DNA from 3 places in the Sphingobacterium zhuxiongii genome. Region 1 is predicted to be linked to each of the others. Evidence: riboswitches for the same ligand, from Rfam matches in the RefSeq annotation. Region 1 holds a riboswitch; each other region holds the start of a gene.
The links. Region 1 has a riboswitch for S-adenosylmethionine ahead of GFH32_RS15950 (methylenetetrahydrofolate reductase). Riboswitches for the same ligand answer to the same signal wherever they lie in the genome.
Positions count from the first base shown of each region.

Region 2: linked by a shared signal. The riboswitch ahead of GFH32_RS05750 (O-acetylhomoserine aminocarboxypropyltransferase/cysteine synthase family protein) and the one ahead of GFH32_RS15950 (methylenetetrahydrofolate reductase) in region 1 are both predicted to bind S-adenosylmethionine.
Region 3: linked by a shared signal. The riboswitch ahead of GFH32_RS11280 (5-oxoprolinase) and the one ahead of GFH32_RS15950 (methylenetetrahydrofolate reductase) in region 1 are both predicted to bind S-adenosylmethionine.

Region 1 is NZ_CP045652.1:3,750,559-3,761,449, reverse strand. It holds gene GFH32_RS15960 (SusC/RagA family TonB-linked outer membrane protein) at 1-743, opposite strand, end outside; gene rimM (ribosome maturation factor RimM) at 1,100-1,627, shown strand; SAM riboswitch class I at 1,708-1,805, shown strand; gene GFH32_RS15950 (methylenetetrahydrofolate reductase) at 1,851-2,807, shown strand; gene GFH32_RS15945 (glycosyltransferase family 117 protein) at 2,993-6,007, shown strand; gene GFH32_RS15940 (glutamine--tRNA ligase/YqeY domain fusion protein) at 6,073-7,743, opposite strand; gene GFH32_RS15935 (FAD-dependent oxidoreductase) at 7,837-9,114, shown strand; gene GFH32_RS15930 (carbonic anhydrase) at 9,209-9,856, opposite strand; gene GFH32_RS15925 (SulP family inorganic anion transporter) at 9,927-10,891, opposite strand, start outside.
Region 2 is NZ_CP045652.1:1,314,684-1,325,574, reverse strand. It holds gene GFH32_RS05770 (glycosyltransferase family 2 protein) at 1-963, shown strand, start outside; gene ligA (NAD-dependent DNA ligase LigA) at 1,084-3,102, shown strand; gene dapA (4-hydroxy-tetrahydrodipicolinate synthase) at 3,132-4,010, shown strand; gene GFH32_RS05755 (hypothetical protein) at 4,122-4,556, shown strand; SAM riboswitch class I at 4,735-4,848, shown strand; gene GFH32_RS05750 (O-acetylhomoserine aminocarboxypropyltransferase/cysteine synthase family protein) at 5,085-6,392, shown strand; gene GFH32_RS05745 (homoserine dehydrogenase) at 6,446-7,627, shown strand; gene GFH32_RS05740 (LPXTG cell wall anchor domain-containing protein) at 7,791-7,970, shown strand; gene GFH32_RS05735 (sigma-54-dependent transcriptional regulator) at 8,036-9,418, opposite strand; RNA gene rnpB (RNase P RNA component class A) at 9,461-9,833, opposite strand; gene GFH32_RS05725 (hypothetical protein) at 10,031-10,453, shown strand; gene GFH32_RS05720 (BaiN/RdsA family NAD(P)/FAD-dependent oxidoreductase) at 10,560-10,891, opposite strand, start outside.
Region 3 is NZ_CP045652.1:2,626,951-2,637,841, reverse strand. It holds gene GFH32_RS11315 (FAD-dependent oxidoreductase) at 1-1,359, shown strand, start outside; gene GFH32_RS11310 (DinB family protein) at 1,386-1,889, opposite strand; gene GFH32_RS11305 (FUSC family protein) at 1,970-3,970, opposite strand; gene idi (isopentenyl-diphosphate Delta-isomerase) at 4,168-4,683, opposite strand; gene GFH32_RS11295 (threonine aldolase family protein) at 4,740-5,795, opposite strand; gene GFH32_RS11290 (DUF937 domain-containing protein) at 5,879-6,550, opposite strand; gene GFH32_RS11285 (DUF2891 domain-containing protein) at 6,625-7,722, shown strand; gene GFH32_RS11280 (5-oxoprolinase) at 7,932-8,189, opposite strand; SAM-I-IV-variant riboswitch at 8,247-8,341, opposite strand; gene rpoN (RNA polymerase factor sigma-54) at 8,700-10,163, opposite strand; gene GFH32_RS11270 (transglycosylase domain-containing protein) at 10,392-10,891, shown strand, end outside.

The DNA.
Region 1 (10,891 bases):
ACAACACCGTTGGCACCTTGAGAACCATAGATGGATGTTGATGCAGCATCTTTTAATACGGTTAAGTTGGAGATATCATCTGGATTCAAGTCGCCCGGCGAATAACCAACGATAACCCCATCAATAACCCATAACGGACTTGTAACACCATTAACAGATGCTTGTCCACGGATAACAACGGCGCCACGCGTACCAGGACGTCCTGTTCCTGGAGCAACATATACACCGGCTGCCTTACCATTTAACATGTTTTCAACCGATGGTGTTGTTACATCTCTAAGTTTTTGTCCACTAACATTTTGTAATGCACCCGTTAAACTTTCTTTTTTCTGTTGAATACCGTACCCTACAACAACAACTTCATCTAATGAATTGACCGACTCTTCTAAGTCGATGCTCATGTTGTTTGACTCGATTTTACGTTCTACCTTTTCATAACCTACTGCAGAGATTACCAAGGTTTGACCTACTTTAGCGTTGATTGAGAACGCACCATTCTCATCAGTAGAAGAGACGGTCTTAGGATCTTCTTTGACGCTAATTGTTACAGCACTTAAAGGTCCTGAGGCACCTTTGATTGTTCCGGAAATTACTTCCTGAAAAGCAACAGCATGAATTGAACTTGACTCCTTGAGGTTTGACGCTAAAACAGCATCTGGAGTAAGTAGAGCTAATGTCAGTACCGATGTGATTGGATAAAATGTACTGGCAAGAAAGGCTCTTTTAAATCTTTTTTTGCACATAATTGTTGTGTTTAGTATGAGTAGTTTTGGCTACCACAATTTAGTCTTGTTACGACAATATTAACTTTTTGTAAATACAATACTCGACCTTTTTCTAACTCAAACGTTTGCGCATTTTTATGCAACCGATTGCATATGCAACTCCATGTAAATGCCTTTTTTAGTGTTTTCTTTAAATATTATTGCATAATAAGTTTGCTCAACAACTATAGGTCAGCAGCTTATAGTGGAAAGATTTTTTAATATTTATCCTATCTTCAATTTTCCTAATTGTTAAATTGATACGGGAGTCTAAGACCGCTCATTGCGACTTATTTTCTCAATTATTTGTGTACTTTTGCATTCAAATTTATCATATGACAATCGATCAAAGCTTCTATATTGGCTACGTTAGTAAAACCCGCGGTTTGAAAGGTGAAGTACAATTGTTCTTCGAATTTGAAGACTACATGGAACTCGATTTTGATGTGCTTTTTTTGGAGGTGAATAAGAAACTTGTGCCGTATTTTGTCGATCAGATAAAGATGCACAACAACAGTACAGCCTATGCTACATTTGAAGACATCGATCATATTGATAAAGCGCAAGTATTGGTGCGTAAGAAAATGTATCTCCCATTAGCACAAAAGCCTGAACGTGATCCTGACGATTTTAGATATACCGATCTTGTCGGTTATCTTGCGGTAGAGGAAGAAGAAGGAGAGTTGGGCGAAATCACACAGGTTCAAGAAATGCCACAGCAATTTATTGCAACAGTGGATATGGATGGAACAGAGGTGATGTTCCCATTGAACGAAAAGTTTATTGTCGGCATTGATCCTGAAGAACAAGTCGTTGTACTTCGACTTCCTGAAGGACTGATAGATATGTATTTCGAGCAGTAAAAGACATCTTTTCTACCGTATTCATTTTTATTTTATGGTTTTCATTTTGAGTTCTTGCTTCTATTAGCGATATTAGCCCTCGCTTATAGAGAAAGGCAGAGGGACTAGACCCGCTGAAGCCTTAGCAACCTGTCCCTTGACAAGGTGCTAAATTCTACCCCAATGGGAAAGATAAGTTGAAACTCAGATATCGCTGTGTTTTCTCTAAGCCTAACAATATTTTATGAAAATCGTAGAGCACATTAAGAACGCCAAGGGAAAGCCCCTATATTCATTCGAATTATTGCCGCCAGCAAAAGGCCAGGGGATTCAAAGTATATTCAAGACGATGGATGAACTAATGGAATTCAAACCTCCATTTATTGATGTTACATACCATCGTGAAGATTACCTTTATAAGCAGCATTCTAGCGGTTTGTTGGAACGCGTAGCTTATCGTAAGCGTCCCGGAACTGTTGCTATTTGTGCAGCTATCATGAGTAAGTATAAAGTCGATGCGGTTCCGCACTTAATTTGTGGTGGATTTACCAAAGAAGAGACTGAGAATGCTTTGATAGATCTAAACTTTTTGGGTATAGATAATGTGTTAGTATTACGTGGAGATGCTAGAAAGGGAGATTCAGACTTTATTCCAACAGTTGGTGGGCATGCTTACGCAACTGATTTATTGGAGCAGGTTGTCGATATGAATAATGGACGTTACTTGCATGAAGATATTGAATTCTCTGAAAAAACTGATTTTTGTATCGGCGTAGCGGGATATCCAGAAAAGCATTTTGAAGCGCCAAATTTCAATACTGATTTCAAATGGTTGAAAAAGAAAGTAGAAATGGGGGCTGAGTTTATTGTAACTCAGATGTTTTTCAACGTTAATAAATACAAAGAATTTGTAACCAAATGTAGAGAGCATGGAATCAATGTTCCTATTATCCCAGGCTTAAAACCACTAACAACAAAGAATCAGCTGATCACGCTACCTCGTATCTTTCACCTAGATATCCCTGAGGAGCTTAGCGAGGCTGTAGACGCTTGTAAAACCAATGCCGATGTACGTCAAGTGGGTGAGGAGTGGTTGGTTCAACAGTGTAAAGAACTTATTGAATTTGGAGCGCCAGTTCTTCACTTCTATACAATGAGTAACCCTGGACCTACCAAGAAAATAGTTGAAAAGCTCGTGTAGAGCAATTTCTAAATATAAGATTTAACAAAAAGAGAACCCTATAGCAGAGGTTCTCTTTTTGTTTTTCATAGTAGTATTCCAATTATAATGACTGCTGTACTGGTACTTGTTAAATTTTGTTAAGGAAGCCATTGATACTTAATTTCGATTTATCTTTATTTCTTTAATACTAACCTGTACTAGCTATGAATTATAATAAATTAAACAATCTACTTGGTTGGAGCTGTGGAATACTTGCGACTTTGATCTATATCATGTCTGTCGAAAGGTCAAGCAGCTGGTGGGATAACGGAGAATTTATCGCTTCTGCGTACAAATTAGAAGTTGTTCACCAACCTGGTGCTCCTCTATTTTTAATGCTTCAAAATGTGTTCTCGAACTTGGCAATGGGCGATGTTTCGAAAATTGCCTATTGGATGAATATAGGATCAGCAATTTGTAGCGGATTAACAATCGTATTCCTGTTCTGGACAATTACAGCTATTGCAAAGAAGTTAGTATTAAATAAATCAGAATGGACTTCGTCGAAACTGTATCAAGTGTTTGGAGCTGGTATTGTGGGGGCATTAGCATATAGCTTTACAGATTCATTTTGGTATTCAGCAATTGAATCGGAAGTTTATTCAATGTCATCCTTGTGTACAGCGGTGGTTTTCTGGTTGGCGCTTAAATGGGACGCAAGGGCTGATCAAGCAGATAGCAATAAGTGGTTAATATTAATTGCTTATGTTATGGGCCTGTCTATTGGTGTACATTTATTAAATCTATTGACTATTCCTGTAATTGCTTTAATGATATACTTCCGAAAAGCAACAGTGATTAACTGGAAGGGCATATCCAAATCATTAGCGATTGGTGTATCCGCTCTAGCCTTTGTATTATGGGGAGTTATTCAGTATAGTGTGCGGTTTGCTGCAAATTTTGACTTATTCTTCGTTAATACGCTAGGTATGCCTTTCGGCACCGGTGTGACAGTCTTTATTGTACTAATCGTCGCGGGCCTTGTTTATGGACTTTATTATTCGGTTCGTCATTCGAAAGTGCTTCTTAATTTAAGTTTACTGAGCTTGAGTTTTATTCTTCTTGGCTTTGGTTCTTATAGTTTGTTGCTCATTCGTTCTCAGACCAATATTACATTAAATAACTACGACCCCGACAACGCTTTCAATTTGCTAAGCTACCTTAGTCGCGAACAATATCAATCAGAACCCCTTTTTAAAGGACAGACATTTGATGCCAAACGAATTGATGTCAAAGAAGGTAGTACCTATAGAAAAGACAAAGATCGCTATCGGGAAATCAGTAGCAATGTTCGTTATGTATACGATAAAGAAATGCTATTCCCTAGAATTTATTCCGATAAGCATACCGATTTCTACCGCCAGTATTTGAATATTCCAGAAGGGCAATCGCCAACAATGGCCGATAATCTGAAGTTTTTCTTCAATTATCAATTTAATCATATGTACACGCGTTATTTCTTATGGAATTTTGTAGGAAGACAAAATGATACACCTAGTCAAGGACAAGTCTATGCAGGAAACTGGCTATCTGGAATTACCTTTATCGATAATATTCGACTTGCAGGACAAGACCACTTGTCAGAGCGTATGTTGAAAGATCCTAGTCGCAATACCTATTTCTTTTTGCCGCTTTTACTAGGGATTATAGGAATATTTTGGCAGTTGAAGAAAAGTAAGCGAGACACGGCAATTCTAGGTATGCTATTTTTTGTAACAGGCTTAGCCATTGTAATCTATTTAAATCAGACTCCTCTTCAGCCGAGAGAAAGAGACTATGCTTATGTTGGTTCTTTTTACGTATTTGCTATATGGATTGGTTTGGGAGTGATCGGGATGGTAGACATCCTACAAAAGTTTGTGAAACTACCGGCAAGAACGCTAGCATTATCAACTAGTGTTGTTTGTTTACTCGCGGTGCCCACTTTGCTGTTAAAGCAGAATTGGGATGATCATAACCGAGACGAACGTTTAATGACTCGGGACTTTGCACTTAACATGTTGAACTCTTGTGCACCAAATGCCATTCTATTTACCTATGCGGATAACGATACTTTTCCCCTATGGTATTTGCAAGAAACGGAGGGTGTTAGGCCCGATGTACGAATATTGAATTATGGATACTTGCAATCAGATTGGTATGTTGAGCAAGCGCTAACCGATATGAATGAGTCGAAAGCATTACCATTAGGCTTTAGCTATGACAAAGTGAAGCGCGGAATTCGCGATGGCATTCAAGTTTATGATATGGGTGTCGAGGGATATACTGATGTGAAAACGGTGTTGGATATCATGCTTTCTGATAACCAGCAAAATATGATGCAATTACAAAGTGGAGAGTATGTCAATGTGATGCCGACTAAGAAACTGCAACTTAAAATTAATAAAGATCAAGTATTGAAGAACAATGTAGTTCCAGATGCTTGGAAAGATTCAATTCCTGAATACATGCAATGGGACTATAATCAGAGTTATGTATCTCGTGCAGAATTGAGTTTGATGGGTTTATTAGAGCATAATAACTGGGAGCGACCGATTTATTTCGTGAAGCAGGCTCCAAATGATATTTTCATGGGCATGGATAAGTACTTAGCTTCAGAGGGTTTAGTTTATCGTCTAATGCCAGTGGAGGTCGGGCAAAAGACTGACCATCCAAGTTTGTTGAATACAGATGCGATTTACAGCAATGCGGTTGAAAAGTTTAAATGGAAAGATATCAAATCCCTTGATCATTTCGATACAGATTCGAATTTTATCTACGAGTCCTATATTCAGCCAAATTTATATGCGCAGGGTCTTGAAAATTTAGTTCAACAGAAAAAGCTCTCTGAGGCAAAAAAACTAGCTTTGGTAGCTTATAGTCATCAACCTAAAGAGCCGAAATCGATGCGTCAGACTTATTTAAATACTATACTTACGGATACGCTAGTAAGGGTCAAAGAGCTTGATAAAGCGAAGGAAATGGCAGCAAAGAATATAAATGCAATTGATGAACAGCTAAATTATCAATTGGGAATCATGAAAGCGGCAGCGCCTTACGATTTATATAGTATCCAATTGGGTTTAGGCGCTTTAGAGAAATATCAAGCAATTTTGAAAGATATTGGCGATGCAGCTTTAATTGCTGAGGGGAATCGCGTTTGGAGCAAATATGAGCAGGCTTGGTTGCAAGGAAGCTAGTATTGATTAAATAGTAAAAAAAATAGGGGCTACGATATAGCCCCTATTTTTTTGTTCGTTATATTTTATTTTTTAGCTTCTTTAGCCCAAGAATCTTTCAAAGTAACGGTTCTATTGAAGACTAGTTTTTCAGCGCTAGACGCACGATTATCTGGCGTAAAATAACCCAATCGAATGAACTGATAGCCTTTTCCAATTTCTGCATTTGCTAAGTCAGGTTCGATATAAGCTTTTTCAATAATGTGCAAGCTGTCTTTATTGATTGAAGATTTGAAATCTTCAGCGGCAGCAGGGTTTTCATCATGGAATAGACGGTCGTACAGTCTTACCTCAGTTTCTTTTGCATGTGCAACAGAAACCCAGTGGATTGTACCTTTAACTTTCATACCAGAAGTATCTTCTCCAGATTTAGAATTCGGAGCATATTCGCAATAAACTTCTGTTACATTGCCATGTTCATCTTTTTTGAAGTCTGTACATGTAACAATATAACCGTGTTTTAAACGTACAGATAAGCCTGGTCCAAGACGGAAGAATTTCTTAGGCGCATCTTCCATAAAGTCATCGCGCTCAATCCATAACTCCTTAGAAAATGGAATCATACGAGATCCTTCTCCGCCCTCTACCTCAGGATTGTTTTCACCGTGAAGTTCTTCAACTTGACCTTCTGGATAATTTGTGATAATCAACTTGATAGGGTCAAGAACAGCCATTCTTCGCCATGCAGTCTTATTTAAATCTTCGCGAATACAGAACTCTAAAAGACTTACATCAATCATGTTCTCACGCTTTTGAATACCAATGCGTTCACAAAAATTACGAATACTTGCTGGGGTATATCCGCGTCTTCTTAGTCCAGAAATCGTAGGCATCCGAGGATCGTCCCAACCTTCAACGAATTGCTCGTTGACTAATTGCAGTAATTTACGCTTACTCATCACTGTATAATTCAGGTTTAAGCGTGCAAATTCATACTGTTTTGAAGGGAATATCTCTAATCTGTCGATTAACCAGTCATATAATGGACGGTGTGGAATAAATTCCAATGTACATACCGAATGTGTAATCTTTTCAATTGAATCAGATTGTCCATGAGCAAAATCATACATCGGATAAATACACCATTTATCGCCTGTTCTGTGGTGATTTGCATGTTTTATGCGGTAGATAATGGGATCACGCATGTGCATATTAGGACTTGCAAGATCTATCTTAGCGCGAAGAACTTTGGCGCCATCTGGGTATTTTCCGGCACGCATATCTTCAAACAGTTGAAGGTTTTCTTCAACACTGTTGCTACGGGCAGGCGTAGGTTTTCCTGGTTCTGTCGGTGTTCCTTTGGCAGCTGCAATTTCTTCGGCAGTGCTATCATCAACATAGGCGAGATCTTTCTTGATCAACTCGACTGCATAAGCATAGAGTGTATCGAAATAATCAGATGTATACAATTCTTCAGCCCACTGGAATCCCAACCATTGAATATCTTTCTTAATACTATCCACATACTCTACATCCTCGGTTACCGGGTTGGTATCATCGAAACGTAAGTTTGTTTTTCCGTTGTACTTTTGCGCTAAAGCAAAGTTTAAACAGATGGATTTTGCATGTCCGATATGAAGATAGCCGTTTGGCTCGGGAGGGAAACGTGTCAGTACACGCCCATCATTCTTCCCATTTCGAAGATCCTCTTCGATAATCTCTTCAATAAAATTCAATGATTTTTCTTCTTCTACCATGTAGCAAAGTTAGCTATTTCATCGATATATTGGATGAGAAGCTGCCGAATACTTAATGCTTTTTACTTATTTTCGAAATATTAAAACTTACATATGAGATTTACACTTTTTCTTCTGATTTGCTTATCCCTTCCAAGCCTTGTTTCTGCTCAAAAAAGGGTGAAGCCCAAATTGCTTATTTATGCAGATGGATTCGTCGGTTGGGCGGCAGCGGTACAAGCTAGTAAGTCTAACGTGGAGACAATATTAGTTATCGATAATCTTGATTTCTTAAAGACATCTGAAGGAGAAAAAGTGGTGATTGATCAGAAATTTAAACTTAATGGTGGTATCTGGATGGAGTTGCTGATGGATATGGCGTTAAGTAAAACAAGGGATCAAACACTTGCAGAAACGGTGATGAGCGATATAAATCCTAGATTAGCGGCAAACAGTATCGATCGATTTAAAGCCAAAATGCAAGGAGTAACTTTGATTGTAAGTGAAAAGGTAATCCAATTCGATAGAAATAGGAAAAGCTGGCAGATAACCCTCTCCAATAAAGAAAAGTATACTGTTCCAGTGATAATTGATGCAACTCAAAAAAGCGAATTATATAGTAAACTTACAATCCCAGATAGTTTGGCAGCTAGGGAAAGTGAATTCACCCCGATTAACGCGATTACAATACCTCTGAGCCGGACGACTGTTGCTGTCGAGGAATTGGATCATCAGGTTAAATTGCTGGGTATACAAGCTATTCTAAATGCTCAATACGAGAATATGTTTAGTATAGGGCCTAACCTGCACTTGACTGACTCGCCGAATGATATTCCAATGCGTATTTCTTTAGGACAAGCACTTGGCGCTGTCGCTGGCTACTGTGCATTCTTCGAAACAAAGGCTGATAAAGTTGATGTTCGTAAAATACAATCCGAATTGCTAACCTTCAATGCTCGGCTAAATCCTTACGTGGATATTCGTGTCGATGATCCACATTTCGCTTCCATTCAGAAGTTTTACCTAACTGGTTTTTTTCTCGGAGAAATTAAAGATGGTGGGATGTATCTACAAAAGGATGCGATCGTGAAATTTGATGACGTGAAGCCCGTGTTGAATGATCTTTATTCGCGTAGTCAGCTATGGTTTTTAGATAACTATCGAAATGAAGGTATGCGTTGGAAGGATTTAGTCAGTTTGATCAAGTTTATTTCGTTGAAAGGCGACGAGGTCGAACAGCAGCTGATCAAAGAGTGGACGACTAAACGTAAGTTTGAAGGGGCTTATGATCCAGAAGCGTTCGTCACTCGTGGACAATTGGCGGTTGTTTGCGATTTGTATTCGACTTCTTTTGCCAAAGCTATTAATGTAGAGGGGCAATTTGGAAAGTAAAATTTTAAAGCGTAGATATTATAACGTATAGATACGGTAAAAGCCTGCTGGTTAGAGCAGGCTTTTGCCGTTGAATTTTAAAAATTATTATCGCCTATTTGTAAGCAAACACATTTCCTAGGGAATCCGAACCAGTGAAAGTGCAACCTTGATCGATTAACTCACCAGTACCAATATTGATTACCATTCCATGTACCGCTAGATCATCACGTTGTTTCCAAGCATTTTGAATAATTGATGTACTACAAAGGTTGAAAACTTGTTCTTTTACGTTCAATTCTACAAGGCGATCAGCTTTCTTTTCTTGATCAGCGATGGCGTCTATTTCTTCAGCGTGAAGACGGTATACATCTTTAATATGACATAACCAGTTGTCGATAATTCCGTATTGTGTACAACTTAATGAAGCTGCAACACCACCACAACCATAGTGACCTGCTACAATCACGTGTTTTACTTTTAATACATTGACCGCGTAGTCAAGAACCGAAAGCATACTCATGTCAGAATGCACACACATGTTTGCAATGTTACGATGTACGAATACTTCACCTGGTTTCTTTCCTGTCAACTCATTTGCGGGAACACGGCTATCAGCACAACCAATCCATAAAACTTCAGGACTTTGTCCTTTTGCCAATTGTTGGAATCTGCCAGTTTCGTCATTCTTAACGAACTCAACCCACTCTTTGTTTCCGTCTTTAATCTCGTTGAACCCAGTTTCTAATACTTTATTTTCCATGTTTTTTTGTCAATATGATTTTATGGCAACCCGAAAGGATTGCACAAGTTTCAGCATTTCTTTGAATTAATTAAACTACTTTTTGAAGTTTTTGTTTTTTTAAGCGAAAATTACCATTCAACGGCTTTTGCTTATAGGTCACATCGTTTAGTTCAATCGATAAACCCTTACTTAATGCATTTTGTTCGAAATCCTTAATTACGTCAATAACATCCTTGTCAATGAATTTACTCTTATGACCATCGATGACAACAGACTTTACACCTTTTGGTAAGTTATATAGCTTTTGTTGGATAGGCGCTTTGTTTAGGAATGTAACTTCCTCTGCTAGCGTTAGCACGGCCATATCAGCTTCTTCTTTTTGAACAATATTAAATTGATAAGCATTGGTCATATTCGCCTTCAAGATATAGAAGGTCGCCACTACAATACCAATTCCAACACCAGTTAATAAGTCAGTAAATACGACTGCTGCAACTGTAATGAAGAATGGAATGAATTGATCTAACCCTTTTTTATAAATCTGCTTGAACAACGCTGGTTTTGCTAATTTAAAACCTGTGTGTAATAAGATAGCAGCAAGACCTGCCAAAGGAATCAAATTTATTACTGTTGGAATAGCCAATAGTGCAACTAACAACCAAATACCATGTAATATAGCCGATTGTCTCGTTCTACCACCTGAGTTTGCATTAGCCGATGATCGTACAATTACCGAAGTCAACGGTAAGCCTCCTAATAAACCACTTGACATATTACCGATACCTTGAGCTATTAATTCTCTATTGGTTGGAGAGTTACGCTTGAAAGGATCAATTTTGTCAACCGCTTCGATACTTAAAAGGGTTTCCAAACTTGCAATAATAGCAATTGTAAATGCTACTACCCATACATCTTTACTCACGATTTGTGTGAAATCAGGGAATATGAACAAGCCTTTGAATTCAGCAAATGAAGATACCACAGGAATGGATACAAAGTGATCTGGGTTCAAAGCAAAACTTGTCCCTTGGAAAGCAAATCCTAATGCAACAC
Region 2 (10,891 bases), 1.9 Mb from region 1:
CCATCCGTGTTTAACAGCACCTATCAAAATGTTGAATTTGTTATCGGTGATAATGGTTCTACCGATGACTCAATATCGTATGTTGAAGAGAATTACCCCAAGTTCACTATCCTCAAGAACGATCAGAATCTAGGATTTGCCGGCGGTTATAATGAGATCTTAAAACGCGTCGAAGCAGATTACTTTGTACTGCTAAACTCCGATGTAGAAGTTTCTCAAAATTGGATTGAACCTGTTATTGCGCAGATGGAGCGGGATACGCAATTGGCCGCAGTTCAACCTAAAATCCAATCATATCATCAAAAAGGATATTTCGAACATGCAGGCGCTGCCGGTGGTTATATCGATTACTTCGGGTTCCCATTCTGTAGAGGGCGCCTTTTTGAAAGCGTTGAAAAAGACGAAGGCCAATATGACGATGAAAAAGAGGTATTCTGGGCTACTGGAGCTGCCCTATTCATTCGATCATCCGCTTGGCGCGAAGCTGAAGGATTTGATGCGGACTTCTTTGCACATATGGAAGAAATTGATTTATGCTGGCGATTAAAGAAGCTTGGCTATAAAATTGGATATTGTCCGAATTCGTTAGTATATCATGTGGGCGGAGGAACTTTAAACACAAGTAACCCTCATAAAACCTATTTGAACTTCCGGAATAATCTGCAGATGATGCAAAAAAATCTACCAATAACTCAAGGGATATGGAAAATAGGAATACGATTCTGGCTAGATCTCGCAGCATTACTGAAATTCCTTGTCGATCGTAAGCCTAAGGACGCATGGGCTGTGAGTCGTGCGCATCAGTATTTCTTCAAAAACTTCTTCAAAACAGCAAGAAAACGAAAGAAATATTCAAGCCCGGAGAATAAAGTTGGTCAATATAAGAATTCCATTGTATGGGATTTTTATCTGAATAATATCCATAAATTCTCCCAGCTAAAAGACAATAATTTTCATCATTAGGAGTTCTGCTGAACAAAGTTTTTTACTGGTTTATCTTTTATTGCTCATTAGTTTGCGTATTTAATTAAATAGTTGTTTTAAATTGTTTTAGGCCTAGAATATTTTGTATTTTCGTGGTCTATGTCAGCAGATATCCAGTCTAAAATTGAGCAGCTCACCCAGGAATTAAACGAGTATAATTACCAATACTATGTATTGGCACAGTCGTTAATATCCGATTATGATTTTGATCAAAAACTCAAAGAATTAGAATCATTAGAAGCTCAATTCCCACAATATCGTGATCCAAACTCACCTACGTTAAAGGTCGGTGGAGACATTACTCAGAAATTTAAGACGGTAAAACATAAATGGCCAATGATGTCATTGGGCAATACGTATAACGAACAAGAACTTAAAGACTTTGACAGTCGCGTTCGTAAGACGATTGGCGATGATTTTCAATACGTTTGTGAGCTTAAGTTTGACGGCTTATCAATCTCCCTCACCTATGAGCATGGTAAGCTTGTTAAAGCTGTGACAAGAGGTGATGGTACGCAAGGCGACGAAGTAACCAATAATGTACGTACGATACGAAGTATCCCACATCAATTAAAAAAAGGAAACTATCCAGATAGTTTCGAAATCCGTGGTGAAATATTTATGCATAAGTCAGCCTTTCTCCGTTTAAACCAAGAACGCGAAGACAATGGCGATCAAACTTATGCGAATCCAAGAAACTTTGCCTCAGGAACTATAAAACTTCAAGATTCTGCTGAAGTTGCAAAACGTCCTTTAGATTGTTTCTTATACTTTCTATACGCTGATAACCGCAATAAGTTATTTGAAAATCACTGGGAAAGCATCGAAGCGGTAAAAAGTTGGGGTTTCCATGTCTGTGAGCATACTAAACTTTGCAATAATATTCAGGACGTATTAGACTTTATCCATTATTGGGATACAGAGAGACATCAGCTTTCTTATGAAATTGATGGTATTGTAATCAAAGTAAATGACTACGCACAACAGGAAGACTTGGGATTTACAGCAAAATCTCCTCGTTGGGCAATCTCCTATAAATTTAAAGCAGAACGTGTAGAAACGATATTAGAAAGCATAAGCTACCAGGTCGGACGTACGGGTGCTGTAACGCCGGTTGCAAACCTTCAACCCGTGTTATTGGCAGGTACGACGGTCAAGCGTGCATCGTTACACAATGCAAATGAAATAGCACGTTTAGACTTGCATGAAGGCGACACTGTATTTGTGGAAAAGGGTGGGGAGATTATTCCAAAGATCATTTCCGCGAATATTGAAAAACGTCCAGAAGGCGCTGTTGCTATCTCCTATCCTACGCATTGTCCGGAGTGTAATACAGAACTCGTTCGCCAAGAAGGCGAAGCAGTGCATTACTGTCCAAATGAAGATGGTTGTAGACCGCAAATCGTTGGTAAAATCCAACACTTTATTGGCCGGAAGATGATGGATATCCAAGGCCTTGGCGATGAAACCATTGAAACATTTTTTCGCTTAGGGTTGATATCTAAGATTTCAGACCTATACGCTCTGAAAGATCATCAAGATAATTTGGTCGGCTTGGAACGTTTCGGTCAAAAATCAATAGATAATATGCTAGCGGGAATTGAGGCTTCCAAACAAAAGCCTTTTGAGAAAGTTTTGTTCGGATTAGGCATCCGTCATATTGGTGAAACTGTGGCAAAGAAATTAGCACAGCATTTCAAAAATATTGACGCGATTGCTACTGCAACCGCATTAGAAATTGAAGCGGTGCCAGATATTGGTTTCCGAATCGCAGAAAGCATCCATTTCTATCTTAATCAAGATGAACATTGGGCAGAGATTCAAAAACTAAAAGATGCAGGGCTTCAATTCGCTATTGAAGAAAAAGAAGTCGTATTTGCAGGAGATGGATTGGCAGGCAAGACTTTTTTGATCTCTGGCGTTTTTGTAGATTATTCGCGAGAAGAACTGACCGCTTTAATTGAATCCCATGGAGGAAAGATGCTTAGCAGTATTTCCGCAAAGCTGAACTTTCTAGTTGCAGGTGATAAAATGGGTCCATCCAAATTGGCAAAAGCTGAAAAGTTGCAAGTTCCGATTATCTCGGAGAGCGAGTTATTAGCCATGATAAATAATTAAAAATACTTAAATTAAATAATTATACACGAATGAATGAGCTTCAAGGAGCAGGAGTAGCGATAGTTACCCCTTTTAATGCAGACGGATCTGTGGATTATGAGACCCTAGGTAGACTAATAGACTACCAAATCCAAGGGGGAATTGATTACATTGTTTCATTGGGAACAACGGGCGAAACCGCTACGTTGTCTAATGAGGAACGAAAGCAGGTTTGGGCATTTACTTCGAAGCACGTCAATAAACGTATCCCTTTAGTCGCTGGTATTGGAGGCAATAATACCATGGAAATTGCCGAATTAACTCGAAATTTCGATGTCTTGGATTATATTGCGATACTATCAGTTTCTCCATACTATAACAAGCCAACGCAAGAGGGTATATACCAACATTACAAGGTTATTTCAGAAGCCTCTCCCCTTCCAATTATATTGTATAATGTTCCCGGCCGTACCGGCAGCAATATGACATCCGCAACTACACTTCGATTAGCTAATGATTTTAACAACATTATCGCTATAAAAGAAGCATCAGGTAGTTTTGCACAATTTAGCGAAATACTGCGCGACAAACCGAAAGAGTTTATGCTGATTTCCGGAGACGATCCGGCAACTTTACCAATGATCGCTTTAGGCGCTGTTGGCGTTATATCAGTTGTAGGAAACGCTTACCCAAATAAGGTTTCAGCGCTTACGCATCTATGCCTTGAAGGAAATTACGAACAAGCAAGAATTATCCATTCTGATTTATTGCGTATTACCGACCTGTGTTTTATCGAAGGAAACCCAGCTGGAGTAAAATATATTTTAAAACAAAAAGGCTTTGGTGTTGATACCGTTCGTTTACCTTTAGTACCAGTTGGAAAACAGACGCAAGAGGGCATCGAACAGGAAATGAAGAAGCTAGCTTAGCTTACATTTTCAATTTTATTTGCGGACATATAGCTACTATTGAAACTGATTACCATAAACTTCTATATTTTAGGTATCTTTTTTGTGGTTTGCTGACAAAATAATCTTAACATGGAAACCACAACAAACCAAGTCCCTAAAAAAGGTGGATCGGCAATTCGTAAGTTTATCAGTTGGACGCTTTTAATTCTAGTCTTGTTAGGCGGCGGTCTGATTTATTGGAAATACTATTTTGTATTTGGTGAAGGAGTCAAATCTGGAGTCCTGAATTATGCTGTAAAGAAAGGAAATCTATTTAAAACCTATGAGGGTAAACTGATTCAAGAGGGCTTTGGTACGAGCAAGGCAGGAACAGGGTTAACGAGTAATCAGTTTGAGTTCTCTATAGAAAACGACTCTATTTACCGAATCCTCGAAGTGAATAGCGGTAAAGTTTTTGATTTGCATTACAAAGAATATAAAGGAGCTTTACCATGGCGTGGTAATACCGTTTACATCGTCGATCAAATTATACAGATGCGTGATATAAAGGCTGGATCTTACTAAGCCTTCGCATTTACTAATATTATATTTTTACGAGCTTCCGCTTTCGATAATTTCAAGATTTATCGAGTTCGGAAGCTCGTTTATTAAAAAAACATTGCAAAATTGAATTTGGCAATGTATATTTGCGCAGTGCCGAGCAATCGGTACCTAATCAAAACCCTTCCAATCGATTGGTCTTGATTTATAAAGAAGTGGCGAGAGACTGGCTCAAAGACCCACTGGCAACCTTCAATAGCGATTGAAAAGGTGCCAATTCCTGTCCAAAGCAATTAAGCTGCGGAGCATATAAATGACATAGACTATGACTTCAACTATTTCAAATTCTTTAATTGGATATTCTAGCGGAAAACCGACTAGCAAGTGCTCCAATACTTTCTTTTTCGTCGTGAACACCTGTTCACGAATGCGATAGTCGTCGGTATCTAACTGGGTTCTACCGTTGTGGAATCTACATACCTTTACAAGACGACCAAAAGCAACACAAAAAAGAAAACAATTCATTATTTATCATTTTAAAAATCTACAACAATGGCTGATATTAAAAACTTAAAATTTGAAACATTACAGGTACATGCAGGACAAGAAGTTGACCCAACTACAGGATCTAGGGCCGTACCAATCTATCAAACTTCCTCATATGTTTTCAACAATGCAGAACATGGAGCTAATTTATTCGCATTAAAACAATTCGGAAATATCTATACCCGCATCATGAACCCTACAACCGATGTGTTTGAAAAACGCATTGCAGCTTTAGAGGGAGGTGTTGCAGCAGTTGCAGTTGCATCGGGACAGGCAGCTCAATTTATCGCACTAACGAATATCTTGGAAGCAGGCGACAACTTTGTTTCTGGTGCAAATCTTTACGGCGGTACTTATAACCAATTCAAAGTATCTTTCAAACGATTAGGTATCGAAGCTCGTTTTGCAGCAGATACAGACGCAGACAATATCGAAGCATTAATCGATGATAAAACAAAAGCTATTTACGTAGAGACAATCGGAAACCCGAGCTATAACATCCCTGATTTCGAACGCATCTCGGCTGTAGCTAAAAAACATGATTTGCCTTTAATCGTTGATAACACATTCGGTGCTGGTGGTTATTTATTTAAACCTTTAGAACATGGTGCTAATGTCGTTGTTGAATCAGCAACCAAATGGATTGGCGGTCATGGAACTAGTATTGGTGGTGTCATCATCGATGGTGGTAACTACAACTGGGGGAATGGTAAGTTCAAGCAATTCTCTGAACCTTCTGAAGGATATCATGGACTTGTATTTGCTGACGTATTCGGTGAAAACGGACCTTTTGGAAATATTCAATTTGCAATTAGAGCACGTGTTGAAGGATTAAGAGACTTTGGCCCTGCCCTATCACCTTTCAACTCGTTCTTATTAGTACAGGGTTTGGAAACATTATCACTTCGTGTTCAACGACATGTTGACAATACGTTAGAAATTGCACAATGGTTAGATGCTCATCCTCAAGTTGAGAAAGTAAGCTACCCAGGATTAAAGAATCATCCTTATCATCAAAATGCACAAAAGTATTTGAAGAATGGTTATGGAGCAGTGCTATCGTTCACGGTAAAAGGCGGAGTTGAAAAAGCAAATGAATTTATTGACTCTCTTCAATTAATTAGTCACCTTGCGAATGTTGGAGATGCGAAAACGCTAATTATTCATCCAGCAGCAACAACCCATCAACAATTGAGTGCTGAAGATCAATTAAAAGCAGGGGTAGCACCAGGACAATTAAGATTGTCAGTTGGTATTGAACACATCGAGGATATCAAAGCAGATCTAGAACAAGCATTTGAGAAAATCAAATAGTTTGAACGATTAGTAGAATATAAAAAAAGAAAAGAGCACACTAAAAGTATACCATGAGTAAAAAACTGGTTATCGGGATGTTTGGATTCGGCGTAGTCGGCCAAGGATTATACGATATCATCAAAACGAAGGATTTAAATCTAGAGATTAAGAAGTTTGTAATCAAAAATGCAGATAAGAAAAGAAGTCTCCCAGCTGAACTATTTACCACGGATGCGAATGTCATATTAGATGATCCTGAAATTAATACGGTAGTTGAGCTAATTGATGATGCTGATGCAGCATTTGAAATAACGAAACGCGCCCTATCTACTGGCAAAAATGTCGTATCAGCAAACAAGAAAATGATTGCGACGCATTTAGAAGAACTTGTTGAGATTCAACATCAACACGGCACTTCTTTGCTATATGAAGGTGCTGTCTGCGGAAGTATTCCAATCATTCGTAATTTAGAAGAGTACTATGACAATGAACTATTGCATTCTGTAAGTGGTATTTTCAATGGGTCTTCAAACTATATTCTATCGAAAATATTCAATGAAGGTCAGAGTTATGATGTTGCACTAAAAAAAGCGCAAGATTTAGGATTCGCAGAAACCGACCCAACATTAGATGTTGGCGGTTTTGACCCGAAATTCAAATTAGCTATTGTTGCTTCTCATGCTTATGGATTATACATTAATCCAGAAGAGATCTTGAATCTAGGAATTGATACGCTAGGAGACGCTGATATACGCTATGCTCGCGAGAAAGACTATAAGATCAAGTTGATTCCATTAGCCAAAGAAATTGACAATAAACAAGTGGTTCTATATGTTCTTCCGAAATTCATTAAAAAGTCTAATATCCTCTTTAATGTTGAGAATGAATACAATGGAGTGTTAGTAAAAGCGGCATTTGCCGATGAACAATTTTTCTTAGGTAAAGGCGCTGGAGGACACCCGACAGGATCAGCAGTATTATCTGATATTACGGCATTACGATATGATTATCGTTATGAATACAAAAAACATTTAGATGCCGAGCGTGTAAAATACACGAAAGACTATACAATTACTGCATATTTCAGATATGAAGAGGAAGATATCTTAGAAAATATTAATTTCATCAATATCTCCGAGCGTTTCTACAGTGAAAATCACAAATATGTGATTGGTACGATAAACATCCAAGAGATAATTGATAAAAGATCGATCATTCATCAGCAAGGAAATTTCATAGCCGAAATAATCTAAAATTGAAAAGAAGAAAAGCGCAATAATTATTGCGCTTTTTTTTCGTAATTACCTACCAATTCTCTCCATCCTTAAAAATAATTTTATTTTAGAAAAATAAATGACATGGTTTTTGCTTAATATATTTACTATATTTAAAAATAAACTTTAAATTCTGAGTATTATGAGAAAATGGAATGTCTTGGCATTGATGAATGTGGCGGCAATCAGCGCTTTCGCGCAAGATAGTACTTCGCAAGTCCATAAAACGTCAAATTCATCCTATGCAGTGATTGGTGTGATTTTATTAGTGGTCGTAATCTTTATGCTTTATAGAAAGCAGAAAAGAAAATTCAACGACTAGGATTATAGCTAGAAAAATAAAAAGCCTCGCAAATTGCGAGGCTTTTTATTTTAATTCCTTTTTCTTTAGTCTCTCTTTAAACCAAATTTTTCAATTTTGCTATACAAGTGACTACGTTGAATATCTAAATCATCTGCCGTCTTCGAGACATTCCAGTTATTCTTTTCTAGCTTATATTTGATAAACTCGCATTCGGAGTAATCTTTAAAATCCTGAAATGAAGTAAATTGCTCAAAATCAAATCCTTCTGCGCTATCAGAGGAACCGGTTGATTTAGGAACTGAAGAAATGCTTTCTGGGTTAGCAAACATGCGTACATCTACTTCCGTAATCTTCTTATCGCAAAGAATGATTAAACGCTCAATCATATTACGAAGCTCGCGAATATTCCCAGTCCAAGGTAAAGATTGTAGAGCTTTCATCCCGTCAGGCGTGATTTGCTTTACTGGCATACTATATTCAGCACATATTTCTTCGCAGAATGCAGTAGCCAAAGTTGGAATATCATCTTTTCTCTCTGCTAAGGAAGGCACATGGATTAAGATTACACTTAATCTGTGATACAAGTCCATGCGGAAATTACCGTCTTCAATCTCCTGCAATAAATTCTTATTTGTTGCCGCGATCACACGTACATTGACATCGATCTCTTTCTCCCCTCCTACACGTGTAATTTTATGTTCCTGTAAGGCACGAAGTACTTTTGCTTGGGCTGATAAGCTCATATCGCCAATCTCATCCAAAAACAAGGTACCACCGTTTGCTTGTTCAAACTTACCAATTCGTTGTTTAACAGCCGAAGTAAATGATCCCTTTTCGTGTCCAAACAATTCGGACTCAATCAATTCGGATGGAATTGCAGCACAGTTAACTTCGATTAATGGAGAGGCGGCACGTGAAGACTTTTCATGTAACCAGCGAGCGACTAATTCCTTACCTGCACCATTAGCACCTGTAATTAATACTCTCGCTTCGGTTGGAGCAACTTTATCAATAGTATCTTTAATTAAACTGATACCCGTTGAACTACCTAAGATCTCTTTGGTTTTTGAGAACTTACGTTTCAGAACTTTTGTTTCCTTAACTAAAGAGCTTTTTTCTAACGCATTTCTAACAGTAATTAAAAGACGATTTAAATCTAACGGCTTTTCTAAGAAGTCGAATGCACCTTTCCTCGCGGCCTCTACGGCAGTTTCAATCGTACCGTGACCAGAAACCATGATAAAAGGAACGTCTGAGAACTCTTTTGCAGTACTCAAAACTTCCATACCATCCATCTTATTCATTTTGATATCGCAAAGAACAAGATCGATTTTCTCCTTTTTTAATATTTTTAGCCCATCTTCGCCGTTGTCGACGTCTAATACTTTATAATCTTCATACTCCAAGATATCTCGTAAAGAACTACGTATCGGACGCTCATCATCGATGATTAAAACTGTTGTCATATTATGTCTTTCAAGTTTATTGGTAAATATTAAACAAATCAAAAAGAAGCAAACTTTGTAAGCCGGGTTCTGTATCCATTACTGAATTTCTATCATTTATCTAGGCTTGCATTTACACACAAGCTCCATCAACCTACCCATTACGAGTGCCCGAAGGCAGAAAACGAGCAGCTTTCCGAACTCGTAACCTATTTGGTCTTTCAACACACGAGGTTTACCGTAATGCATGTCGCCATACAATACCGTGAGCTCTTACCTCACGTTTTCACCCTTACCTTTTGCAAGGCGGTATATTCTCTGTGGCACTTGCTGTCTATTTTAAATAGCCTTCCCGTTAGGAAGCGTGTCGCTCTTTGTTGCCCGGACTTTCCTCTTCTCTGTTTAAACACAGAGCAGCGATAGAACCAGTTTGCTTCAGTATGCAAAAGTAGGAAAAATATAGATAGGTTCTCTATTATCCTTCTTATTCAGAATAATTTATAAAAGAAAAATAAATAACATCTAAACATAGTTTGTTGTAGCGTTTTGATTACAAGTATCGTATAACTACAAAACATTAGTCGACAATTGTTTTATTTAATTACTATTATTTATTTTTATCTTATTCATTTTATGAAAAAACTAATTTCATTGAGAGCGGGCATTAAAGTAGCGACGCTTGTGGCCTTCATTTTCATAACTTCTTGTGATGATGACAAAAAAAACAAGCCAAAGCCAATTAATAAATACCCAATGGATGCCAAGATTTCCTATAAGATTCTGTCGATAAGTGACAAAGATGCTAAAATATCAAGCGTATTTTTCATTGGAAGCAAGGCTGAAGAAGAGAAAAAAGATTATAAAATTGGCGAAGCAATTAGTACGACTAGAAAAATCCCTAAAAAGGGTGAGAAAATCTATATCCGCGCGAAAGTGGATAAACCGTCAACGGTAAAATTGGAAATTAAAGTCAATGATAATGCAGCATCCACCAAGGATATCATCATTAAAGATGCAGCGAAAGAAGAGGCAAAGTTTGAATACACATTTAATTAATAGAAAAGGAATGCTAATAAAAAAGGAAGAAAAACTTTAATTAAGGAAACTAATGACCCAAAGATAGCTGCACTCAGTGCGGCTATTTCCTTTTAAGGAAAGAATGTTAAAGATCTTGAGCAATGACGAAACCTGCAGCCCATGCCCATTGAAAATTGTAGCCGCCTAACCAACCTGTAATATCAACAGCTTCTCCACCAAAATAAAGACCACTTATCTTCTTCGATTCGAGGTTTTTAGCATGAAGCTCTTCTGTCGAAACGCCACCACGCATTACTTCTGCCTTATCATACCCCTTATCTCCCGCAGGCTTAACTTTAAATCGGTGTACGACATCTACAATAAGTTTTGCATCGACTTTACTGAGGGAAGCGATTTTAATATCTAATGGAAGGTATTTTCCTAAAGCCTCGACCATCTTCCTTGTAAAATAATCAT
Region 3 (10,891 bases), 1.1 Mb from region 1:
GATCAAGAGAAGTCTTGGAATTGGCAGAAAAAAAGTGAGTACGGAAATCAGGGGCAAGGTACCCCGGCAGTTGACGGTACCAATCGGACCATGTGGATTTTTGAACCGCATGCTGCTGAGAAAGTATTTGAAAACTGGGTGAAAGATAAGAAGATACAAGTTCTACGTGAAGAATATCTTAATCGTGATCAGGGGGGAATTGTAATGGATGGTAATCGTATTCAATCTATTAAAACCCTATCAGGGAAAACCTTTCGTGGAAAAATGTTTATTGACGCGACTTATGAAGGCGATCTGATGGCGCTTGCTGGTGTTTCTTATCATGTGGGAAGAGAGGCAAACAGCGTTTACGGGGAGAAGTGGAACGGTATTCAAGTCGGTGTACTACATCATGGTCATTGGTTTAAGTCAGATATTTCTCCGTATGTTATTCCGGGAGATAAAAGTTCGGGCTTACTGTTTGGTGTATCTGGCGAAGATCCAGGGGTTTATGGCGAAGGGGATAAGCGCCTACAAGCTTATTGTTTCCGTATGTGTTTGACCGATCATGATGCCAATCGGGTTCCTTTCAAAAAGCCAAAGAACTATAATCCGAAGAATTATGAGCTATTAGCACGAGTGTATGCATCTGGCTGGAGAGAAACCTATGAAAAGTTCGATCCCATTCCGAACAAGAAAACAGATACAAACAATCACGGTCCTTTTAGCACGGATTTTATTGGAATGAACTATGATTATCCGGAGGCAAGTTATCAGCGCCGCCAGGAAATTATCAAAGCGCATGAAGAGTATCAACAGGGATTACTTTATTTCATGGCGAATGATCCCGCAATTCCGAAAGACGTTCAACAGGAATTTGCTAAATGGGGTTTGGCAAAAGATGAATTTAAAGATAATGGAAACTGGCCACATCAACTTTATGTACGTGAAGCAAGAAGAATGGTCGGGCATTATGTGATGACAGAGCATGATACCTTTAGCGATCGCGCAGTTGATAATTCTGTCGGCATGGGGTCTTATACATTAGATTCACATAATGTACAGCGTTATGTCAAAGCTGATGGATTTGTACAAAATGAAGGAGATATCGGTGTTCATCCTAAGAAGCCTTATAAAATAGCTTACGGTGCTTTAGTGCCTAAGGAAGCAGAATGTCAGAATCTTCTAGTTCCGGTCTGTCTTTCCAGTAGTCATATTGCATTTGGGTCAATCCGCATGGAACCTGTTTTTATGATCCTAGGACAGAGTGCTGCGGCAGCGGCAATTCTTGCTATAAAAAATAATATACCTGTTCAACAGGTTAAGTATGCTGATTTACAAAACGTATTGAAGCAGCGAGGTCAAGTTTTAGATCTATAAGAATAATAAAAAAGAGGTTGTTGCCATTAAGCAACAACCTCTTTTCTAATGCGCTCGATTTGATACACATGTCTTTGTGTATGCGTACAAATGCCCATCAGCCACTCGAATCTTGTCAGATAACCTAGCTGGGGAAACTCTCGATCCATACAAAGCAAGGTTAAGTCCTTATCTTTTATATCAACAATTAGTTTAGTTTTATTTGCTATAATTCTGTTTTTTAAATCGTTAATTTCATAGTGTTCCTGTTTCGGTAGGAAGAAGCTGTCGGATTGATACTTGGAGTTTAAATCAAGGAAAAGTTGCTTTAGTGCTGGGACTTGTTCATCATAAGCCCGATTAAATACTTGAACTTTTTGATCAGGTATGCCTGAAGAGCTACGAAGAATATGTTCAACTGTTTGGCCAATACTCCATCCGCCATCGGCTGGCTGTTGATTCAACCTGTGTTCATCGAGATCTTGAAGTTGTTTCAAAACCTGATCGAAAACTTCCGAAATTGCTCTTGAGATGTGTTGATTAATTTCCATAGCGTGCTCCTTTGAATGAAACAATAGCTCAAATACTATGCAAAGTTTACTTGCCCTATGCGAAGAAGTTCAGAATGCGCTTATTTCGAAGTCTGAAAGCGAATCTTGGCGCGCTCTCTATTTCGCTTCCTTTGTGCGAGTTTAGCAGCTAGTTGTTCAGATTCTTCAATCAATTCCTCCACATGCATTAATTTTGCCTTCATTGCTTCATAATCCCACGTGAGGCCAAGTTTAGTAATGTTGACCGAAAGGCCAACCAGCAAGGCATTAATGCGGTAGGCGAGTGTTTGTAGATGTTGAATATCTGCTTTAAATACTTTTCCCCGTAAAGGCTCTTTCGCAAATTGTTCTAGCGAGTCATAGCTTTGCGCAAGGGAGGCTTGGGCGAATTTTCGAAGTAATCGTAGATCATAATGATTTAGATTCTGTGCATCATAACTTTCTTGAATTTTCGAAATATACTCTCGGAAATGTTTAAACAAGGATGCGGTTGTTTGTTCTACGCTTCGATAATGGTTAATCGGAATCGCAAGACAACCTAATACCGCTAATATCGACCCTAAAAGGGTAAAAGCAAATCGGCTTCCTAAAATATCATGTAATTCTCCTTCATGTAGCTTCTGTCCTAAAAGAATGGTCACCGTAATAAAGATAACGCAAACCAAATAGTTGGGTTTATTGAATAGCAAAAAGAGATATAAGCAGAGTGCTGCAATCGCAAAAAGTATATAAGTGTTTTCGATAAATACTAACAACAGTAAGCTAACGCCAATACCAATTAATGAGCCGACAATACGCTGATAGTTTCTTTTTTGGGTGACATTATAACTAGGTCGAGCCACCAAGATAATGGTTAAAAGAATCCAGGAGGCGTAACGATATTCAGGTAATAAGAAGCCAATTAAGCCAGCAGCAATTAATAGTACGGACATCCTTAAGGCATAGGAGAAAATCGGCGATTTGAAATTCAGATTCTTGATGATGGTTTGAAAGCTGCTCCGAGGAGCAACAAAGTCTTTGAAGTTCTTAGACTCAATCCACGAGTCGTCGGTTGCAATTTTGCTAATGTGGATATTCTGCAAGATATCCGACAATTGAGTGAGTTGCTTGCTGATTGAATATATTAAAGCGGCTTTTTCTTCGTTAGCATGCATACGATCAGCATCTAATTGCGCGAAAAGTCTGTTTAGTTCTTCTGTTCCAATGGTTCGGAAAGTCTTGTCGCGGGTAGAATGCATCAGTCTTGACGTTTCAAAGGCAAGAATCGCTAGGGAACGTCTGATGGTAGCCAGTGTCTTCCCACCGGTTAACGTCTGTCTAATCGACTCATAATCGTTATCAACAGCCATCAAGAGTTCGTATAGATCAACTAATTGGTAGAGTTTTCCTAACCAGCGTTTACTATATGCATTTCCATCATCCAACAAACGCTTGTCGCGTAATAGGATGGATCTTACTGATTCTAACTGGTCGCTTACTCGACTATGTAATGCGCTGAGCTGTTTGTATGATTTGTTTAGCGGAACATCTTCATCGTAACAATCGATTTTCAGACGGATTAACTTTGCCATATTGCTTATCCCACCTTCCACAGCATAGCGTAATGATCGGTGTGGGAATAAATAAACCTGCGCTAAACAGACCATAAAGAAAAATATCGCACCCATCGTCAGCGATAAACTAAATTCAAATGGGTCGCTTGGTCGTAATCCAATAGTAAAGCTGGCGACTATAAGTCCTAGATTTCCAATTACATTAATGCGAAATCCTAATAGTGCAATAATGGTATACACAAAGCCAAATATCCCGAGTAACAAGACAATGGTCCAGGATTCGAAGTGAAGTGGAAGGGAAGTTGCGAGTGCCGTAATAAAAAAGATTGGAATACAATAAATGGCGGTAGTAAACTTATCTGATTTGTTGCCGGGTAAGTCCGTTAGCGAAGCCAATAAGACGCCCACAGCAAAGGCTATAGCAATATGTCCATCCCAGAAGATGAATATCGTTAAACTTGGAATAAGAATGGTTAATATGTTTCGTAACGCGTCTAGACTCGACTCAGTCCTAAAAAACGACGACATTTTCGAAAATAGTGAAGTCCTCAATATGTTATAATGGTATTAATTTACGTCTGCAAAAGTAGAAATAAAATAACGATTATAAAATATGATATGGTATTATTTATCGAAGTCGATATATTATTTTGAAGTATTGATTGCTTGTTTAGGTTTATTTTGAGATGTCACCATTGTTTTGAGATAGCTGGAAGTTAAAAATCTTAAAGATAGCTGATTAATTTGGGTAGGATTTTTTGAAACCAGAAGGTGTATTCTTCGGGATTCGTTTGGACATCCTTCGCGATTGATTCGATTGATTCGGATCGAATGTCGCTGACTTCATCAAGATTGAAATTTGTAATAGGCTGGGTATAGGAACCTAAAAACACATGATCAAATTCGTTTTCCCAAAGTCCATTTGCGAGTTTTTCTTCATAGGATAGGGTGAATATTTCGCGAATATCGACTTCGATGCCTAGCTCTTCGTAAGTTCTGCGTTTTGCCGCATCAATCGTACTTTCATTTGGGCGTGGGTGTCCACAACAGGCATTAGTCCAGAGGTTGGGACTATGATATTTAACGGCTGCTCGTTTTTGTAGAATGATTTTTCCGTCGGCATCCTGCAAAAAAACGGAAAATGCACGATGCTTTCTATTTTGCAAATGGGCTTCTTGCTTTTCCATTTCCCCCAAGGGCTTGTCTTGTTCGTCAACTAAAATTACATATTCTGTAGGCATATCAGCTTTTTTCCGTCTATCAATAGGGTTGAAGGTACTAAAATATAAATAGATTGCTATCCTTGACTTACCTGTTTAGTCTTTAGTCCGTTGATCTTAGCGATAAAGCGATCCACATCAGTTGGATTGGTCGCCCAAGAGGTGACGATCCGGACGATAGATTCACCGGCGTCTAGTTTCTCCCAAACATAGAACTCAAAGTCCTCCAAAAGTCTTTCGATAACTTGATGTGGTAGGATAGGGAATAGTTGGTTACTTTCTGGTTGTAGCGCAAAGCGGAATCCAGCATCTTCTAGCGCTGTTGCGATGCGCATAGCTTGTTGATTTGCATGTTTCCCTAATTCAAAGTATAAGTCATCTTCAAATAAGGCTAGAAATTGTGCTCCTAAGATTCTTCCTTTAGCCATTAATGCGCCTTTTTGCTTTAATGAATAGGAGAATCCTTCGGCAAGTTGGGCGTTTGGAAATACAATAGCTTCTCCGAGTAAGCCTGCGTTTTTGGTTACGCCGATATAGAACACGTCCGCATATTGCGCGATATCGTTTAATCTCAATTGATGTTGGTCGCTACTCAATGCAGCAGCCATTCGCGCGCCATCAATAAATAGTTTCAAATTATGCTCCTTGCAGAGGTCTGAAAGTTCTTGTAGCTCTTCTTTGCTATAAATGCTTCCTAGTTCTGTGGTTTGCGATATATAGAGCATAGCAGGTTTCACCATATGCTCATCGGTATGGAGTGAAATAACCTTCAGAATATTGTCAGGCGTTAGTTTACCATTGCTTTGTGGTACTGTGTTTATCTTATGTCCTGTTGCTTCGATCGCGCCAGTTTCATGCACATGGATGTGTCCACTTTCTGCCGCAATGATCGATTCATACGGTTTTAAGAGATGGCTAATCACAAGAAGATTGGCTTGGGTTCCGCCAGCCACAAAGTAGATGGGTGTTTCCTGATCGTTTAAAAATCGAAGAATAGCCGCCTTTGCTTGTTCGCTAAGACTGTCATAACCGTAACCGGGCTCTTGTTGCAGATTGGTTTGCGCCAATAGCTCTAAGATTCTTGGGTGTGCACCTTCTGAATAATCGTTTTTGAAGCTTATTTTCTCTTTCATTGACTCAAATATACGAAGGGGGACTAAATAAAAAAGCCGTAGCATACACTACGGCTTCTATTTTGAAATATTGCTTCTTAATTTTATTTACCAAACATGCCTGTTAGAGCGTCTAAGATACCGCCCTTAGACTCTTTGTCTTTATCTTGATTGAAGAAATCGCCTACAAGGTCTCCTAAGCCGCCACCTGCGCTAGGTTGCGCTGCATTGTCGTTTGATCCGCCGAGGATGTTCCCTAAGATGCCACCTAAACCGCCAGCCGAAGCTGCGCCGCCAGCACCACCAAGGACACTACCAATTAAATCGCCAATTCCGCCTGAGGATTCTGATTGTCCAGCACCTTCTTGTTTTTTCTTACCTAAGTATCCCATTACTAAAGGAGCTACCAAAGCCAAGATACCGGCAATTTTTTTGACGTCAAGACCTGTTTTTGCGGATAATGTTTCTTTAACGTTGTCTGTATTTCTACCAAACATATGGTTTACGATTTTATCCTCATCTTCGGTAGGACCTTGATTAAACAAAGCGCCAAGATTGTCGAAAATACTACCATTATGTTTGCTGTCGATCGCATTTTGGATGCCACTCGCTTGCTCAGGGCTTTTGCTCGCGTTGTAATTCAATGCAGACATCATCAATGGAACGGCAGCAGCAACAACATATTGAGCTTTATCCTTGTCTACGCCTAATTTTTCTGAAATGCTATTGATGGCTTGTGATCCAACACCGCCGGAAATTAAATCTGTAATATTCATCTTTTGGTTTATTTTGTTATAATTATTATAAATTTACTGCTGATAACTCAAATATAAAGCCAAATTAAAAACGGATGCTTAAATCACTTATAGGGTCACTCTTGTTGACTGGATTGTTTATTTCATGTCAACCGAAAAGCGAACAGAAAGAGGAAATTGAGACCGAACAAACTCACCTTACCGCTACTTTAGCCAAGGATATTTTTGCGTTACCAACACACTGTTTACAGGTTGAATATCCAAACAAATTGGGGCAAACGATTGGGTCCGCTGCCGATCTAAAAACACCCAAGGCCTTACGTCCTGTGTTCTATGGTTGCTACGATTGGCATTCTTCAATGCATGGTTATTGGTCTATCGTCAAGTTAATGAAGCAATTTCCTGAGCTTGATGCAAATGGGGAAGTCCGTCAAGTTTTAAATACACATATCACTCCGGAAAATGTTGCGATTGAAAAGGCTTTTTTCGAGAATGAACATAATTTAGCCTTCGAGCGAACTTATGGATGGGCATGGTTATTTAAATTGCAAGAAGAATTGTACACATGGAATGATCCCGATGCAAAGCGTTGGCAAGCTGCATTACAGCCTTTGGTAGATCTTCTTGTGACTCGTTTTAAAGTATATCTTCCTAAGCAGCTTTATCCTATTCGGACAGGACAGCATGATAACACAGCATTTGGTCTTTCACTTTCGCTCGATTATGCGAGAACAGTGGGGGATAAGTCCTTCGAAGCGGCAATTAAAGAGCATGGCCTTCGATATTTTAAGCAGGATATAAATTGTAATCTTGCCTATGAACCTAGTGGTAATGATTTCTTATCCCCTTGCTTGGAGGAGGCATTCTTAATGAGTAAACTCATGGACAAGCAAGAGTATAATGCTTGGTTAGAAACCTTTATGCCTGTTTTATTCGATAAAAACTTCAAGCTGGAGCCTGCAGCTGTGAAAGATAGAACGGATGGAAAGCTTATACATCTCGATGGTTTAAATTACAGCCGTGCAGCATGCTTTTATGGAATTGCAAAACAGGTTCCCGAACTCCAACAATTACGTCTCCTCGCAGAGAAACATATCGCGTATTCCATTGGCAATATATCTGCTAAAGATGACTATATGGGTTCCCATTGGTTAGGAACCTTCGCTTTATACGCTTTGAGTGAAGGGGAGTGAAGTGTTAGATATTAGACATTAGATATTAGATAAGACATTAGATTTTAGATATTAGACTTTAAAGTTTTGAGAATCCAGCGATAAAGCAGAATTGCGACAACCATGATGTTGGCCGAATAGTTATAGCATTTTTCAAATTTTTCAACCTGGACTCTAATATTTAACGTCTTATATCTAACATCTAATGTCTAAAATCTAATGTCTAACATCTAGACCACAATTAACCTATTTTCCTCCAATTTTACAGCAACTCGCTGAATAAGGGTAATCCCGTCTTCTTTGGAAATAATTGCGGAGAGGTCTATCCCGCGTCTAGATAGTGCGGATAATAAAGCTGATCGGAAAGCAGATTTACTTTGTCCCCAATACGATTCGACAATGTCATTGTTTAGAACGACAAGTTCTTGTGTAGAGTAGTGATGAAACTGCTCGGCTAAATGTTGTTGTAATGATTTTGTGTTTGACATACAATTAAGATTTAAAATGTTGAACCATAATTGCATTCAGAAAGGGTGAAATAAAGGCGTATCGCGTTTATTTTGGCATAATACCCGTATTGTTTTACCACCGCGGTGTCTTCACTCGGTTGGTATTGCTATCGCAATTCTGAATACTCTACAAAGTTAGTAGATTTTATTTTTTATTTCCAAATTTTATTTCATTTTTTTGCTGAGATCAATTCTGTTTTTATGTTAAAACATTATGAATAAGCGTGTTAAAAAAAATGAAAGTGATTGCAATAGGGGATGTGTTTGATGGAAATAAAAATTAGACAAGTAAATTTATGCTAAGAAGTAGATAAATTTTGGAGATAAAATTAGACTTAGGTGCTTGAAAAGAATAAGTAAAAAACATTAGTATATACCAATATACCATCAGAATCTGGTAGTCTACTCTCGTAATCGTCAACCTAATAGGCTTTAGAACGTCTTTCAAAGCTCTAACTACTAACTACTAAATACTACCTACTAAATTCTCTACAGTTCTTTTCTCAACCTTGCTACCGGTATATTCATTGCTTCGCGGTATTTTGCTACGGTACGTCTAGCGATTGAATATCCTTTTTCTTTTAGAATATCGGTTAATTTTTCGTCGGCAAGAGGTTTTCTTTTGTCTTCGTTCGCGATACATTCTTCAAGAATTTTCTTGACTTCTTTGTTTGATACTTCTTCGCCTGATTCAGTTTGAATAGCTTCGGAGAAGAACGATTTTAAAAGAAAAGTACCGAACTCTGTTTGTACATATTTGGAGTTTGCGACACGGGAAACAGTTGATATATCCATTTCAATACGGTCAGCTATGTCTTTTAGAATCATAGGCTTAAGCATACGGTCGTCACCAGTTAAGAAATACTCGTATTGGTATTCCATAATGGCGTTCATCGTTTTCAACAAAGTCTGTTGTCTTTGTTTGATGGCATCGATAAACCACTTTGCGGAGTCTAATTTCTGTTTTACAAATTGTACAGCCTCACGCATTTTTTTGTCGTTTTTCTCTGCTTTTTCATAGTGCTCAAACATTTCTTGGTAGGAGCGAGATACGCGAAGTTCGGGTGCATTTCTACCATTTAAGGTTAAATGGAGTACGCCGTCGTTGTTACTAATATGAAAATCGGGAATAATATGCAGTTGTTTTCCAGCAACAGCGCCAGAATCTCCAGGCTTAGGATTTAGTTTCAATATTTCATTGACAATATCCTTCAATTCTTCCGAATTAACGCCCAGTTGTTTTTCAATTTTATCGTAGTGCTTTTTGGTAAACTCATCCAAGTAGTTTTCGACAACTTGCATTGCCTTTTGAATCGTGGAGTTTTCCTGATCTTTTTTGCGAAGCTGTATCGCTAAGCATTCTTGCAGGCTCCGCGCACCAATACCTGCGGGGTCGAATTCTTGGATAACCTTAAGCATCTCTTCGACGTCTTTCTCTTCTACAATAATATTTTGAGAGAAGGCTAAATCATCGATTAGTGAGGGGATAGGGCGTCGAAGATAACCATCGTCGTCTAGACTACCGATTATTTGTTGTCCTATTAAATAGTCTTTATTGGAAAGGGCAAGTAGGTCAAGTTGATTTTGAAGATTTTCAAAGAATGAATCTTGGATAGCAATAGGCATTTCCTTTTTGTTATCGTCATCATCTGAATCATAGCCTGATCCATAGTCTTTATAGTCGTCTTCTTGAATATATTCATCTACGCTGAACTCGTCTTCGTAGGTGTTTTCATCGGAGTTGAAATCGTCATCGGGATCCTTGTCAGGGTATTCCTCAACAGGATCGTTCATATTAGCTAAACTGCCGTCTTCTAATGCAGGGTTTTCTTCGAGCTCTTCTTTAATGCGTGCATCTAATGATACTGTAGGCACTTGAAGAAGCTTGATAAATTGGATCTGCTGAGGCGATAATTTTTGTAGTAATTTCTGCTGTAGTGTTTGTCTTAACATGTCCCCGATTATAAATCATCGTAAAAATAGCGAATATTATTTAATGAAGATCAATATATTCCTTAGCAAATTTCAATTTAGGTATAATTTTTGCGGCCTGAAGACTTCATACACAAGGAGAAAAGTGCTTCCAAAAGCGAATTGTTAAAATTCGTTAATTTTTAGACCTAAGTACATTTTTAAGCGTTTTAATACAGTTTTTTCCAAAGTTTTGCTCATATTTACCTCATGTTTAGACGGGTCAAAAACAAATTCTTGCGTATTGCACTGATAGCTATCTATTTTGTTATTTTATTCACTTGTGCAGTACAAATCAACTTTCTGGGCTTGTTTGGTGCATCGCCTACCAAGAAAGAGATTTTGTTGCCCAGCTTAAATATTTCCTCAGAGCTGTATACTGCTGACTCCGTTTTGATCGGTCGTTATTACAAGCAAGATCGTGATCCCGTTCCTTTCGATAGTATTTCTCCTAATATCATAAACGCATTGATTGCTACAGAAGATGTTCGTTTTTACAAACATAATGGTGTAGATGTAATCGGCTTGTTTGGTGGTTTGTTGTCAACTTTTGGAGGTAGCGATCGTGGTGCAAGTACGATTACCCAGCAATTAGCAAAGAATCTATACCGTACCCGCTATCAAGATTCGCAGGGTTCACTGGGTAAAGTACCGGGATTAGGACTTTTGGTGACGAAATACAAGGAGTGGATGACGGCTTTTAAGCTGGA